2 regions of the Eisenbergiella massiliensis genome follow, and region 2 is predicted to be linked to the other one. Evidence: predicted binding sites of a transcription regulator. Region 2 holds the regulator's gene; the other holds the start of a gene.

Region 1 (7,519 bases), on a different contig from region 2:
TTTCAGATCTTCACAGGTTACCTTGGAATAAGCGATGCCGCCTGTAAGGATGATCTTGTCAACCTTGCCGTTAAGGACGGTGGCCATGGCGCCGATATCCTTTGCCATCTGATAATGGAATGCATCCAGTACAGCTGCGTATTCCGGTACGCCTTCCAGCGCTTTGTCTTCCACGATGCGGGCGTCATTGGTTCCCACATAGCCGTTGAAGCCGCCGCCGCCAACCAGCTTCTTGTAAATTTCTTTTTCCGTATATTTGCCGGAGAAGCATAATTTCACCAGATCACCGGCGGGTACGGTGCCTGCGCGTTCAGGAGAGAATGCGCCTTCGCCGTCGAGGATGTTGTTTACGTCAACAATTTTGCCGCCTCTGTGTGCGCCTACGGAGCAGCCGCCGCCCATATGCACCACGATCAGGTTCAGCTGTTCGTAGGGGATGCCGGATTCCTTGGCGTATCTTCTGGCAACAGCCTTCTGGTTCAGGGCATGGAAGATACTTCTTCTGGGAAGCTCGGGGCATCCAGAATATCTGGCAACAGGCTCCAGCTCATCTACAACAACCGGGTCAACGATAAAGGAAGGAACGCCGATGGAATCGCCGATTTCCCTTGCCAGGATACCGCCCAGGTTGGAAGCGTGCTGTCCCTGATAGCCGATTTTCAGATCATTAAGCAGATCGTCGCTCACCTTGTAGGTGCCGCCCGGGATGGGCTTAAGCAGTCCGCCGCGCCCTACGATGAAATCCAGGGAATGGATGTCGAAGTTCTTCTCCTTCAGGAGGTCCGTGATAATTTCCTTACGGAAATCCTTCTGGTCGATGATGGTGGCGTACTTTGAGATTTCTTCAGTGGGGTGTCTTAAGGTTTCTTCAAAAAGAAGGGTTTCGTCCTCAAAAACACCGATTTTGGTTGAGGTGGAACCGGGATTGATAATTAAGCTCTTATAAGACATAGGGTTTTCTCCTTTTCTTTTATGAAGCGGTTAGTCCGCTCAGCCTCTTTTTTTATTCAGCTCTTCCGCAACTACGGCAGCCAGGGCGATGGAGTTTACCTTTGTTTCAAAGGTATCGGAACGGCTGGTAAGGATGGCGGGAACCTGGGTTCCTGTAAGGATGCATCCGTTCTTTACGCCATTAACCATGTGCACAATTGCTTTGTAAACCAGGTTTCCTGCATGGATGTCGGGGAACAGCAGAATGTCCGCATCACCCTGGATTTTGCGGTCGGTTGCCCCTTTGTGTTTTGCAGCCTCCGGATCAATGGCCAGGTCGAGGGAAAGCGGTCCGTCAACAACACAGCCGGTGATTTTTCCTTCCTCGCACATCTTTGTCAGCTCGGCGGCCTCTACGGTTACGGGCATTTTCGGGTTAACCACCTCAACAGCGGCCAGAGGGGCTACCTTGGGGTTGGGAACGCCGCAGGCATGAGCCACTTCTACGGTATTTTCAATAATATGTACCTTGTCCTCCAGCGTAGGGTAGGTCATGAATGCCACGTCGGTGAAGAACAGCAGCTGGTCGATGCCGGGGATATCGAATACGCATACATGGGAAAGCGGATTTCCGGTTCTCAGGCCAACCTCTTTGTCAAGAATACTCTTTAAGAAGGTTTTGGTTTCCAGAAGGCCCTTCATGTACATATCCACCTTGCCGTCATGGGCAAGCTTTACTGCGGTCAGGGCAGCAGTCCATTCATCGGGTTCGTTGATAATTTCGAAATCGGAAATGTCAATGCCGCCCGCTGCTGCGGTTGCTTTGATTTTTTCCTCATCGCCTACCAGGATGGCGTTGGCAATGCCGCGGTCCTTGGCCGCCCTTACCGCTTCCAGAACTGCGCTGTCCTGCGCAACGGCAACGGATACGGTCTTCTGGCCGCATTCTTTTACTTTGGAAATCAGTCCGTCAAAACTTGTACTCATTTGTTCGCACCTCATTTGAAATTGTTTTATGGTATTGTGGAATCTGTGTTGCTGCGGGCAGATGGAGAACCATTACCTTCCATACGCCGGAAACGGCAGGAACCCCGGAAACTGTATAAAAAATGCCCATTGTTAAAATTATAACACTTCTATTTCTAAAGGTCAAGGCAGATCACCACACCCGCAAGGAGAAACGTAACAGTTCAGCCTTCGGCCGAACTGTTACTGCATCCGCCCATTATAAGTCACCTTCGGCGAGGGGCGGATGCCTGCTGCCACCACGTTTTCTCACGGTTTGCGCAGTGAATGCGCAAACCTGCCCGAACTGTTACGGAGAAACGCATCAGCGCAGGCGCCATCCTTTCCGCCGTTCCAGTCTGCGCTGGTGCGTTTCTTCTGCCAAAGTGGTTGCAAGTAACTGTGAGGGTACTAAACAGCTGCGAAGCGGCAATACTTTAAGAAATAGTTAACGAAATCTTAAATGCGGTATATCTAAGAAAATGGTATAATATGGATAGTTATGACGGAAACGGACTGTTATTAAGCAGAGAAAGTAATCTGTTATTGGAAAACGGAGAATTACGAAGGATGAATGATACTGAGGAAAAAAAGAGAAAAGGGGACGATTTTCTCCTGCAGGGGGCCATTTTGGCCGCCGCCGGTATTATAGTGCGTTTTATTGGCCTGATTTATAAAATCCCCATGACACGCATCCTGGGTGACGAAGGCATTGGCTACTATAATACTGCTTATGAGATTTATAATATCGGCCTTATCCTTTCTTCCTACAGCCTGCCGCTGGCGATATCAAAGCTGCTGGCGGGCTATGAATATAAGGGAGAGCGGGAGAACTCCCGCAGGGTTCTGGTATGCGGCGGCGTTCTGGGGGCCGTTGCCGGCGGGCTGATGACTGCGGTTCTGCTTGCGGGCGCGGAGAAAATAGCGGAGGTAATTTTCAAGAGTCCGGGAAGCGCCTTGCCGCTGCGGGTCATGGCGCCGACCATTCTGGTGTTTTCACTGATGGGAGTGCTGCGGGGGTATTTCCAGGGGCATGGAAATATGGTTCCCACGTCGGTTTCCCAGATCGTGGAGCAGTTGGTTCATGCCGCTGTGAGCATATGGGCTTCCTTTGACTTTTTGAGGCGGTTTGCGGGAAAAGAAAATCCCGCTTCCTATGGCGCGGCAGGAGGCACCCTGGGAACGTTTGCGGGGGCCGCGGCGGCTTTTGTGCTGCTGGCGGTGCTGACGGCGAAGCATGTGACGAAGCAGAAGCGGATGCATTCCGCCAAAGCTGCCGGGGAAAAAAGTGAAGAAACCGCTTCGCTAAAACACATTTTTATGCTTCTTTTCCTGACGGTCCTTCCTATTATCCTAAGCCAGACGGTGTACCAGCTAAGCGGTACTGTGGACAATGCCCTGTTCGGCAATCTCATGTCGGCAAAGGGTTTAGATGAAGCGCAAAGACAGTCAATGCTTGGAATTTACAGCGGAAAATACCGTCTGCTTACCAACGTTCCGGTAGCCATAGCGACGTCTCTGGGAGCGTCCATGATTCCCAGCATCGTCATGTCCAGGCTGGGAAAGGATACGGAGGAGGTAAGGCATAAAATCGGCATCACCATAAAATTCAACATGCTTCTGGCCATACCCTGCGCAGTGGGGATGGGGGTGCTTGCTTCTCCGGTTATGCAGCTGCTTTTCGGCGATTCACGGAAAATCTCGTCGGATCTGCTGCGTCTGGGGAGCTGTGCGGTGGTGTTTTTCTCGCTTTCCACGGTGACGAATGCGGTGCTGCAGGGAATCGATCTGATGAGGAAATCCGTGACACATTCCGCTGTTTCGCTGCTGATCCATGTGATTTTCGTTTATGTTATGCTGAAATGGCTGGACTGGGGCGTCTATGGCCTGGTCATCGGCAATGTGACGTTTGCCCTGGTGGTCTGCATCCTGAACTGGCGGGCAATCGGTAGGGAGCTGGGCTACCGGCAGGAGGTCAGAAGGACTTTTCTTCTGCCGTTGTGCGCCGCGACGGCGATGGGCGCTTCAACGGCTGCGGTTTACAGTCTGACACGCCTGTGGGCGGGGAATACTGTGGGGGTTATTGCGGCAGTCTGCGCCGGAATCATAGTTTACGGCGCGGGAATCCTTAAGCTCAAAGCGGTAACCAGGGAGGAACTGGAGGAAATGCCGCTGGGAAGAAGCCTCAGCCTGGTGTTTTTCAGGAAAGCATCTGCCGGATAGGAAGAATTCCGGCTGGCTCTATCTTTTGTTCTTCGTGATAGGAGCGCTGTCTGTCCTGCTGGGACTGCGGGCCATGCGCGTGGACAGGGCGGAACCGTAAAAAACTGCCGGGACATGTGGGATGCCGGGGCCGGCGTTGAATGACAGGATGGTGATTATGAAATATAAAATTTTGCTGGTAGACGACGACAGGGCGCTGTTAAAAATGCTTTCCAATTTCCTGGAATTAAAGGGCTATGAAGTGAATACCGCATCCGGCGGGATGGAGGCCATGGAAAGCATAAAGGCCGCGCCGGATCTGATACTGCTTGACATCAATATGCCCGGCATGGACGGGCTGGAGCTTTGCAGGCAGATACGGGATAAGATTTCCTGCCCGATCCTGTTCCTCACAGCGAAGGCGGAGGAGCAGGACCGGGTGAACGGACTGCTTTCGGGCGGCGATGACTACATTTTAAAGCCCTTCAGCTTAAAAGAGCTGGAAGCCAGAATCATTTCCCATTTGAAACGGGAGGAGCGGCACAGGACGAAATCGGAGTACCGGTTCCGGGAAGGGCTGATGATCGACTACACGGCGAAGGAAGTGCGGATTGACGGCAAAAAAGCGGATTTCACCAGAACGGAATATGAAATCATAGAATTCCTTTCCATGAATCCCGGCCAGGTATTCGACAGGGAAAGGATCTATGAAAAGGTATGCGGCTACGATGCCCAGGGAGACAGCCGGGTCATTACAGAGCTGATCAGGAGAATCAGGAAAAAACTGGCGGAGTACACAACGGCGGAATTCATTGAGACGGTCTGGGGGATGGGATACCGGTGGGAAAAATAAAAGATCTTTCAATCAGAAAATCTATCATACTCTATATGGCGGCCAGCCTCATTTTGAGCTTCCTGGCCTCGGCGGCTGTCATGCTGGCGGCGGTCAGGATACAGAAACGGGTCTGGATAAAATATATGGATGCGTCGGCTTATGCACAACAGGCTGATTTTACCTTCCAGGACAGCATCCCAAGGCCCGGTGCCTGGGAAATGACGGACGCGGATCATTTTATTTCGGAGGCCTGTGATTTTCTGGAGACCTACAGCAGCCTGGTCATTTCCGTGGCGGGAACAATAGCTGCCGTGTTTTTATTTTACCGCAATAAGCTGAAGACGCCCCTTCAGGAGCTGTCGGAGGCATCAGGGCGGATTGCAAAAAACGAACTGGATTTCAGGATTGTTTATACCTCCGGGGATGAGCTGGGCAGGCTATGCGGGGAATTTGAGAGGATGCGGGCGGAGCTGGAAAGAAATGAGCGGAAAATGTGGCACATGATAGAGGAGGAAAAGGCGCTGCGTTCCGCCGTGGCCCACGATATCAGGACGCCCCTCGCCATATTGCAGGGATATCAGGAGATGCTGCTTGAATATGTTCCGGAGGATGCCCTGGACAAGGACAAAATGATGAACATGCTTCAGGAGGGAATGACGCAGATTGAGCGGCTGAAGCATTTTGTGGAAAGCATGCGCACCTTGTCCGGCGTTGAACAAAGAAAGGTTTGCTCCAGGGAAACTGAGTTTTCGGAGTTGCAAAAACTGGTGGAGCGAAGCGTGAGCTTCATGGCGGAGACGGCGGGGAAGCGGTATATGGTCAGCTGCAAAAATACGGAGGAAAAAATATGCCTGGATGCGGAGCTAGTCCTGGAGGTGGCGGAAAACCTCGTATCCAACGCCCTGAGGTATGCAAGGACAGAGGTGGCGGTTGATATCCGCATGGCGGGAAAGGAGCTGGAACTGACGGTCATGGATGACGGAAGCGGCTTTACGGTGAGCACGCAGCAGGCCATGAAGGCTTATTTCCATTCCAATCCCCAGGATGATCTGGAGCATTCCGGGCTGGGAATGTATATCAGCAGGGTATACTGCGAAAAGCACGGAGGCAGGCTGGCCGTGGGAAATGCCGAAACAGGAGGCGCAGTGGTAAAGGCTGTATTTTACGCAGCTGGGGACGGATTTCAGGAACATAGGTAAACAGGAACACAGGTAAACAGGGAAGGGATCGATAGAGAACGGTTCGTAACTATACAGTTACGGCTGTTCTTTTTTTCTGTTGTTTTTTTGTTGATAATCGGATGCTAGGATATTTTTATAGAAAAACTGCGGCATGGCTGCTTACCCATGGGGCAGTGCCGCAGGCATAAAAAGAAAGGCGGGATATTATGAAAGCCATTATCCGAAGAGAACTGAAAAACTACCTGAAAAACCCTTTTTTCTGGATCGGTCTTTTCTTTATTGTTTTTCAAATGTATCAGATACTCAGTCCCTATCTGCATATTCACTATTATCAGCAGGGAGAGGCGGCTGAGGAGCTGGCAGAGGAGAATATCGGGGATGCGGACATCACGGACGGGTATGTGCCCACGGACGAAGGGAAGCGTATGGAGCTTGCCTGCGAATTGGTAAAAAGGGATATGGCGCAGGAGCTTAACATGACAGAGGAAGAGGCCGGTGAAATTCTGGCAAAGATGCGCAGGGAGGATATGAGCCTGGAGGAAATGGAAATAAGACTGGCTGAGGACTATAATTTCTATACAAAATACGGCATCCGTTATTACTATGACATATCGGAGTTTCATAAGGGAAGTGCGGGGGAAATTAATGACTATCTGGACAGGAGCCTTTCAGAGCATAGCTATTCCTACTACCTGGGCAGAAAATTCACGGATTTCTGCGGCCTTTTTCTGGGATTTACGGCGATGCTTCTGCTGGCGTTCCTTTTCATCCGGGATACGAAAAGGGATACCTGGGAGCTGCTGCACACAAAGCCGGTGAGCGCATCCGCTTATATCTGCGGGAAGGCCATGGGCGGTTTCCTGGCAATGGTTCTGTTATGGGGCTTCCTGACCCTTCTGTTTGGAGGAATGTGTGAATATGCGGGGATACAAAACGGATTCCCGGTCAGCTTTCCGGTATTTTTCGCTGCGGCGGCCGTGTATATCCTTCCCAACCTGCTTATGATTGCCTGCGTTTATACGGCAGCTGCCCTGGTATTTAAGAATCCGCTGCCCGCGGTTCCAGTTTTGTTTTTATATATGATCTATTCTAATATGGGCAGCAGGGGGCCGGACGGGAACTATGGCTATTTCGGCAGGCCGCTGGCGATTATGGTGCGTTTCCCGGGAAAGTTTTTTGAAACCGAGCAGCCTCCGCTGGTGTTGCTCAACCAGACGTTTTTAATCTGCGCGTCGGTGCTTCTGCTGATACTTTCCATCAGCATCTGGAAAAGGAGGCGGATTTATTGAAACAGGAAATCAAAATTGTCCTTCCGGCATATAAAATTTTTTATTCGCTGTTCTTTCCGGTGGTTCTCTGCCTGATC
Region 2 (7,519 bases):
AACAGTATAAGTTGTTTTCGGGAAACGGCGTAGCTTCAAGCTATGCCGTTTCTCCGTTTTGTGTGACGTGCAGTGATTGTTGGTTTTTCTGCGGGAAAACGGGAATGCCTTGATGTGATATCCTCATTCCTGTATAATTAAATCAGCGCGGAATGTGGGAGGTTATCATATGAAACAGCTTAAAACAGCCGTAATCGTGATAGATATGCAGGCAGATTATATTGGAGAAAAGAGCAAAAATAAATATTATCCCCATACGCTTATTGATAAAATCAACGATAGGATAGCCGCGGCCGTAAATCATAATGAGAGTATCATCTATGTAAAAAAAGTAGGGAAACGTAACAAAGAATCTTATATTTCAGATTTTGTGGAGGGCTTATCTGTTATTTTGCCGTTGACTTATATCGGGATAAAAAGCAAGGAACGTTTTTCTGAAACAAGAGAAAAACTGCTGAAAGCGAATGTGCAGATAATTGAGCCACAGGAGGGAAAATGTTTAGGATAGGAGAGTTTTCAAAGCTAACACAAGTAACGATAAGGATGTTAAGATACTATGATGAAATGGGGCTTTTGAAGCCGTCAAAGATTGACCCGCGGACAAACTATCGAATGTACTCTGTAGAGCAAATCCCTACTTTGAATAAGATTATCTATCTGCGCGACAGTGGATTTAATGTTGCAGAAATCGCAATCGCGCTTAACAATGGGGAAGATAACTTTATTGCAGAACAGCTTGATAAAAAACACGAAGAAATTGAACTGGCGATACAAATAGAAAAAGAAAAGCTACGAAAGATTGAGCTTGCTAAAAAAGAACTTCACGGCAGTAAAAATGAAATGCACTATAATGTTTCAATAAAATCCATATCGTCCTGTCAAGTTTTGTCTATAAGACGTGTTATTCCCACTTATTATGCAGAGGGCGAATTATGGAGAGAGTTATCCTCTTTTGCAGCGCAAAATCGTGTAACCATATCAAGCGACACATTTTCCATTTACCACGACGCAGAGTATAAAGAGCAAGATGTTGATGTGGAGTTGTGTACGGCGGTGAAGAAAATTGGTAAGAACATTGGTGAATTTACATACCGAATTACCGAGCCAATACCAATAATGGCCTGTACAATGGTATACGGTGAATTTTCTAATATCGCAGGAGCATATTTAGCTTTTGCGGAATGGCTGCAAAAGAACAGCCAATATCGAATGAAAGGTGCAACCCGTCAAATCGTACACCGTGGGCCGTGGAATGAAAATGACCCGAAAAAGTATTTGATTGAAATTCAAATCCCGTTGGAAAGGGATAACTAAAAGTCTTGCAATTTTAGTCTTGCAATTTTGCAAGGCTTTTTCTTTTTCCATATTGACTCTCACATGATGTGAGGGGGTATACTGCACTTGAAAATAACAATCAAGGAGGAAAACAGCATGATGAATTTTGAGGTATACCCTATCGGAAGAATCCAAAACAACGAAAACGGCACGGTTATTGAAATCGCGCCAAAGTACATCCCTGCTATGAAAGCGTTGGAGGGCTTTAGCCACATCAATGTCATTTGGTGGTTTAGCGACTCTGATAACAATGACGCAAGGAACACGCTTGACGCACCGAAACCGTATAAAAATGCCCCTGATACAATGGGCATTTTCGCCACAAGGTCGCCTATCCGCCCTAATCCGATTGCCCTGACCGCAGTAGAAGTAATACACATTGATTATCAAAAGGGGCTTATCCAGATTGCGTATATTGACGCTAACGACAATACGCCCGTTTTGGATATTAAACCTTATACGCCGAGCCTTGACCGTGTAGAAACGCCGGGTGTGCCGGAGTGGTGCAGTCACTGGCCGAAAAGTTTAGAGCAATCCGCTTATTTTGCATGGGAAGATGAATTTAATTTCTGATACCCCTTAACCGCCCAACGAATAATAAAAAAACCGTTGTTGTGGCGACAGGATAGCTATGCGCCTAAACAAAATACGGTAGCCAAACGACGGTTTTGCTTTGCACCCTGTATGGCAGCTACCCGTTTCAGTGTTTGTGATACTGTCTTATGAGTAGCTGCCTCAACAGGCTGTCCTTTTTTGCGTATCATGTATTTGGGGATTTGTTTCTGCTTTGCCAGCTATATTTTAACTGTTCTTCCAGAATATTTTTCAGCGCAGTGTATTCAGAGGAATGATTACCCTTGCGTATTTTATCTGTGGAAAGCAGCCGATTTAACTGAAACATAGAAATCAAAGCCCTTTCCGGCGCATATGATACAAAAAAGGCTACAGGATACGAATATGCAGATTTATGTTGTAAAACAGGGGGATACTGTCGATACCATTGCCGGAGAATACGGTGTTTCCGTTGAGGATATCATTTACGATAATCAGATTCCCTATCCCTACCGCCTGGCAGTGGGCATGGCGCTGCTTTTGCGGATAACGGGAGAGGAGGGTGCCGGCCTGTACGATGCATATGTGAACGGCTATGCCTATCCGTTTATCAGCAACTATGTGCTCAACCAGACCCTGCCATACCTGTCCTCCTTATCCATTTTTTCTTATGGGTTTACTACGGAAGGGAACCTTATTCCCCCGGCGATTGATGAAAGCTTCATGATTCAGGCGGCGCTCCTGGAGGACGTGGCTCCCATCCTGACCCTGACGCCCTTCGGGGCGGACGGCATGTTTAATAATTACCTGATTTCCGTCCTGGTCAATAACCAGCCGGTCAGGGATACCCTGATTGCACAGCTGCTGTTTACCATGGAACAGAAAGGCTATCAGGGAGTGGATATCGATTTTGAATACATCCTTCCTGAAGACCGGGACGCTTTCACCGCCTTTGTGGCGGAAACGAGGGCGGCGGCCAATGCGGAAGGCTACACCCTTTCTGTCGCGCTCGCGCCCAAGATATCCGATACCCAGACCGGGCTTCTCTATGAAGGAAAGGACTACGAGGGACTGGGAAGAGCGGCGGACAGCGTACTCCTCATGACCTACGAATGGGGGTATACCTACGGTCCGCCGATGGCCGTTGCGCCCCTCAACAAAGTGATCGAGGTGGTGGAATACGCCATAACAAAAATCCCTCCCGAAAAAATCGATCTGGGCATACCCAATTATGGCTACGACTGGACCCTCCCCTACATAAGAGGCGAGAGCAAAGCAGATACCATCGGCAACATAGAAGCCGTCCAGATAGCCATTGAAAACAATGCTGAAATCCTTTTTGACAGCACTGCCATGTCCCCATGGTTCCGCTATACAAGGGACGGGGTGGAACACGAGGTCTGGTTTGAGGATGTCCGCAGCCTGCGCGAAAAATTCCGCCTGGTAAAAAGCTATGGCCTGAGAGGCATGGGCTACTGGCAGATCATGCAGCTTTTCCGGGCCAACTGGCTTCTTCTCGCAGATACCTTTTCCATACAAAAAAGGCCTGCCGGTTAATCCGACAGGCTTTCCCATTCCTCCATTTTAAGCAGAAGCTCTTCCTCAACCTGCTCCTTTTCCCTGGCTAGCGCCTGCAGCCTGGCAACATCCGTGCATACCTCGGGCCGCAGCATTTCCGCATCGATTTCCTGGCTGCGGGTTTCCAGACGTTCGATTTGCTCCTCACACCTTTTCAGGGCGTTTTCCTTCTTCCGCAAAGCGGCCTGCGCTTCCTTCTGCGACTGCCAGTCCTGCTTCAGGCTGGAAGAAGCGGCAGAGGAGGCTTCGGATTTTATCCCGCCGGCAGCAGGAGGGAAGGCTCCGCCGGTCCCTGAAGAAAGCACTGTATTTTCCGCCTTCTTCTCCAGATAGTAATCATAATTCCCAAGATACCCGGTAAACCCGCCGTTGCAGAGCTCCAGAATCCGGGAAGCCGTGCGGTTGATAAAATAACGGTCATGGGACACATAAAGCACCGTGCCGCTGTAGCTGTTGATGGCGTCCTCCAGGATTTCCTTACTCATGATATCCAGATGGTTCGTAGGCTCATCCAGAATCAGGAAATTTGCTTCAGACAGCATCAGCTTGGCCAGAGACACACGTCCCCGTTCCCCGCCGGAAAGCATCTTAATCTGCTTGAACACATCGTCCCCGGTAAAAAGAAACGCTGCCAGAACATTCCTGATTTCCGTATTTGTGAGCGCGGGATACTCATCCGAGATTTCCTCAAACAACGTTTTGTCAGGATGCAGTACATGATGCTCCTGATCATAATATCCGATATGTACCTTTGTCCCCAGCCGGATATTCCCGGCATCCTGTTCCACAAGCCCGTTGATGATTTTTAAAATCGTGGTTTTCCCCGTCCCGTTGTCACCGATAACCGCCACATGCTCCCCGCGCTTTATGGAAAAAGACAGCCCTTCAAACAGCCGTTCCGGCCCGAACGCCTTTGCCAGATTTTCAACATCCAGCACATCGTTCCCGCTCATGATCCTGGGATGCAGCTCCATCCGCATATCCGCCCGCGTTTCCACCGGCTTGTCCAGCACCTCAATCTTCTGAAGCATCTTTTCCCGGCTTTCCGCCCTCCGGATGGATTTTTCACGGTTAAAGGAACGCAGCTTCTCGATTACCGCCTCCTGATGCCTGATTTCCTGCTGCTGATTCATGTAAGCATTCCACCGCGCCGCCCGGACCTGCTCCTTTTTCACTGCATAATCCGAATAATTCCCTGAAAAAACGGAAACCTCCGTACCGTCAAGCTCAATAATTTTCGTTGCGATCTTATCCAGGAAATACCGGTCATGGGACACGATCAAAACGGCCCCCTTATAATTCAGGAGATAGTTTTCCAGCCAGGCGATGGAAGACATGTCCAGATGGTTCGTAGGCTCATCCAGAATGATCAAATCCGGCTTGTCAAGCAGAAGCTTACCCAAAGCCACCCTTGTTTTCTGACCGCCCGACAACGTACAGGCCTTCTTGGAAAACTCCTCCTCCGTAAACCCGAGCCCCTTCAAAACTCCCACGATCTCGCTCCGGTAGCTGTACCCGTCCGCCAGCTCAAACTGATGCGTATAAAGCGCATACTGCTCCATCAAAGCAGCCAGCGCCTCCCCTTCCACATGCTTCATTTCCAGCTCACACTGCCGGATCCGCTCCTCCAGCGCGATCACATCCCGCTTCACCTCAAGAAGCTCATCATAGATCGTATGCTCACTGTCCACCTCAGCGTTCTGCGGAAGATACCCGAAGCTCTTATCCTTCCCGAAGACCACCTGCCCGCTGTCAGCCTCCAGCTCCCCCACAATAATCCGCAGCAAAGTAGTCTTCCCGGCCCCGTTAATCCCCACCACAGCCGCCTTCTCATAATCCTCTATATGAAAAGAACAATTCCTGAACACCTGCTTCTCATGAAAAGCCTTATTCACATTCTGACAAGATAAAACCATCCCAACTCACCTCTATAATTATTTTCTTTTTTGCCCTTAAATCCCTTTTCCCTTCCGCCCTGCTTAGCGTACCCCGCCTGACGTCCTGCGCCGTTCTCAGGCCCACCCACCCCACAAGTTTACCGTTGAAGGGACGGGCTGTCAATTCAAACCTATTTAATTCATTGACATTTTTTTAACATATGTCTATAATAATTAAGTAATGGGTTCAGCCGCAGGACAGGTCTGCGCATTTACTGCACAGACCATACAAAATGCGGCGCCTGGAAGCGGAAATCCGTCGCCAAAAGCAGGCCGGGATGGATTTTTGCCTGTAACTGCGGATACAAAGCAGTTACAATGGGCTTGGAAAAAAGAATGGAGGCGTAACAAATTGGATAAAGAAATTTCACAGGCAGTAATCGCGCGTCTTCCCAGATATTTCCGGTACCTTGGTGAACTGAAGGACAGTGGCGTGGAACGCATTTCCTCTCAGGAGCTGAGCAGGCTGATGCATGTTACCGCATCCCAGATCCGGCAGGATTTCAATAATTTCGGAGGCTTCGGACAACAGGGGTATGGCTATAACGTGGAGTATCTGTATACCGAGATCGGCAAGATACTCGGATTGGATAAAAAGCATCATCTGATAATCATTGGTGCGGGCAATCTTGGCCAGGCGCTGGCTAATTATATGAATTTTGAGCGCCGCGGCTTCATTTTTACAGGCGTATTTGATATCAATGAAAAGCTGCACGGAAAGATGATCCGCGGGATGAAGGTCCGCCCCATGGAAGAAATGCAGGAATTTGTCAGGGAAAACAATATTGATATCGCGGTGCTTACCATACCGAAGGAAGGCGCGGCCGCCGCAGCTGAAAAGCTGGTGGGAATGGGAATCAAGGCCATATGGAATTTCGCCCATGTGGATTTGGATGTGCCTGACAGCGTACAGGTGGAAAACGTACACCTGTCAGACAGCCTCATCAAGCTGTCCTATATGATAAATCAATATGAAAACGAGTTGGAAGAGAAAGAAAAGAACGCTTCCGGTGAGGCGTAAAGACAGGCTTGTATAAAGGGTGCCGTGTTCCCGGACGGGAATGCGGCAGTCTGGTAAATGCGTCAGGGCAGCAGGCTCAGGACGCATTTTTGCATGATTTGGGAATTCGGAAGCTGCGGTTTGCGGGGAGATAAAAATGGAATATCTGGTTACCTCGGCGGAAATGAAACGCTGTGATGGAAATACAATAGAACATTTCGGCATGCCTTCCATGGTGCTGATGGAAAGGGCGGCGCTGGCCTGTGCGGAAGAACTGATTGCACGGGATAAGAAGCTGAAGGAAGCGATGCGCCCCTTTGGGCCAGTGCCTCCTGCCAACAGAACGCTGGTAGCCGCAGGCACCGGCAATAACGGCGGCGACGGGCTGGCCATAGGCAGGCTGCTGAGCCAGGCGGGCTTTCCGGTGGATTTTGTACTGCTGGGCAAGGAAGAAAAGTGTTCCGCGGAAACGGCGGCCCAGCTTAAAATTCTTGAAAACTATGGATACCGGGTCATGCGCAAACTTCCGGAACGGGAATATGATATTATCATAGACTCGATTTTTGGCATTGGACTGACAAGGCCTGTGGAAGGCAGCTTCGCGGAGGCGGTGGAATATATCAACGCACAGGACGCCTATGTCCTTTCCGTAGATATCCCTTCCGGCATCCATGGGGATACCGGGGAGGTGATGGGCTGCGCCGTACAGGCGGATGTAACGGTAACCTTTGAATTCCGCAAGCTGGGACTTGTTTTATATCCGGGCGCCCGGTATGCGGGAAAGGTGATCTGCGCCGATATCGGAATTACACAGGAAGGCTTTCTGGGAGAGTATCCCCGGATTTTTACCTGGAACAAAGAAGACAGGGGATTCCTGCCGGTAAGGCTCCAGGAAGGAAATAAGGGCACCTTCGGTAAGGTGCTCCTGATCGCGGGAAGCCGGGGAATGGCGGGCGCCTGCGAGCTGTCTGCAGCGGCCGTGTTAAAAAGCGGCGCAGGCATGGTGCGGGCGGTGACGCCGGAAAGCAACCGTGTTATTATGCAGACCGCACTGCCGGAAGCCATGCTCACCACCTATGAGGAATGGACGCCGCAGGCGGAAGAAAAGCTGAGAGAG

What was found. The regulator Rex, encoded in region 2, represses fermentation and respiration genes when NADH is low (regulators of the CRP and FNR family bind a similar motif). The targets are predictions, from matches to a motif close to ATTGTTAANTANTTAACAAT.
Region 1: the regulator Rex is predicted to act here: its motif matches at 2,046-2,065, upstream of ptb (phosphate butyryltransferase).

Annotation. Positions count from the first base shown of each region.
Region 1 is NZ_QVLV01000010.1:49,178-56,696, reverse strand. It holds gene buk (butyrate kinase) at 1-951, opposite strand, end outside; gene ptb (phosphate butyryltransferase) at 991-1,980, opposite strand; gene DXC51_RS15365 (putative polysaccharide biosynthesis protein) at 2,506-4,158, shown strand; gene DXC51_RS15360 (response regulator transcription factor) at 4,316-4,990, shown strand; gene DXC51_RS15355 (HAMP domain-containing sensor histidine kinase) at 4,978-6,171, shown strand; gene DXC51_RS15350 (ABC transporter permease) at 6,360-7,442, shown strand; gene DXC51_RS15345 (ABC transporter permease) at 7,439-7,519, shown strand, end outside.
Region 2 is NZ_QVLV01000013.1:89,832-97,350, reverse strand. It holds gene DXC51_RS18145 (cysteine hydrolase family protein) at 170-508, shown strand; gene DXC51_RS18140 (MerR family transcriptional regulator) at 496-1,314, shown strand; gene tsaA (tRNA (N6-threonylcarbamoyladenosine(37)-N6)-methyltransferase TrmO) at 1,432-1,908, shown strand; gene DXC51_RS18130 (glycosyl hydrolase family 18 protein) at 2,293-3,444, shown strand; gene abc-f (ribosomal protection-like ABC-F family protein) at 3,441-5,381, opposite strand; gene DXC51_RS18120 (redox-sensing transcriptional repressor Rex) at 5,755-6,423, shown strand; gene DXC51_RS18115 (NAD(P)H-hydrate dehydratase) at 6,560-7,519, shown strand, end outside.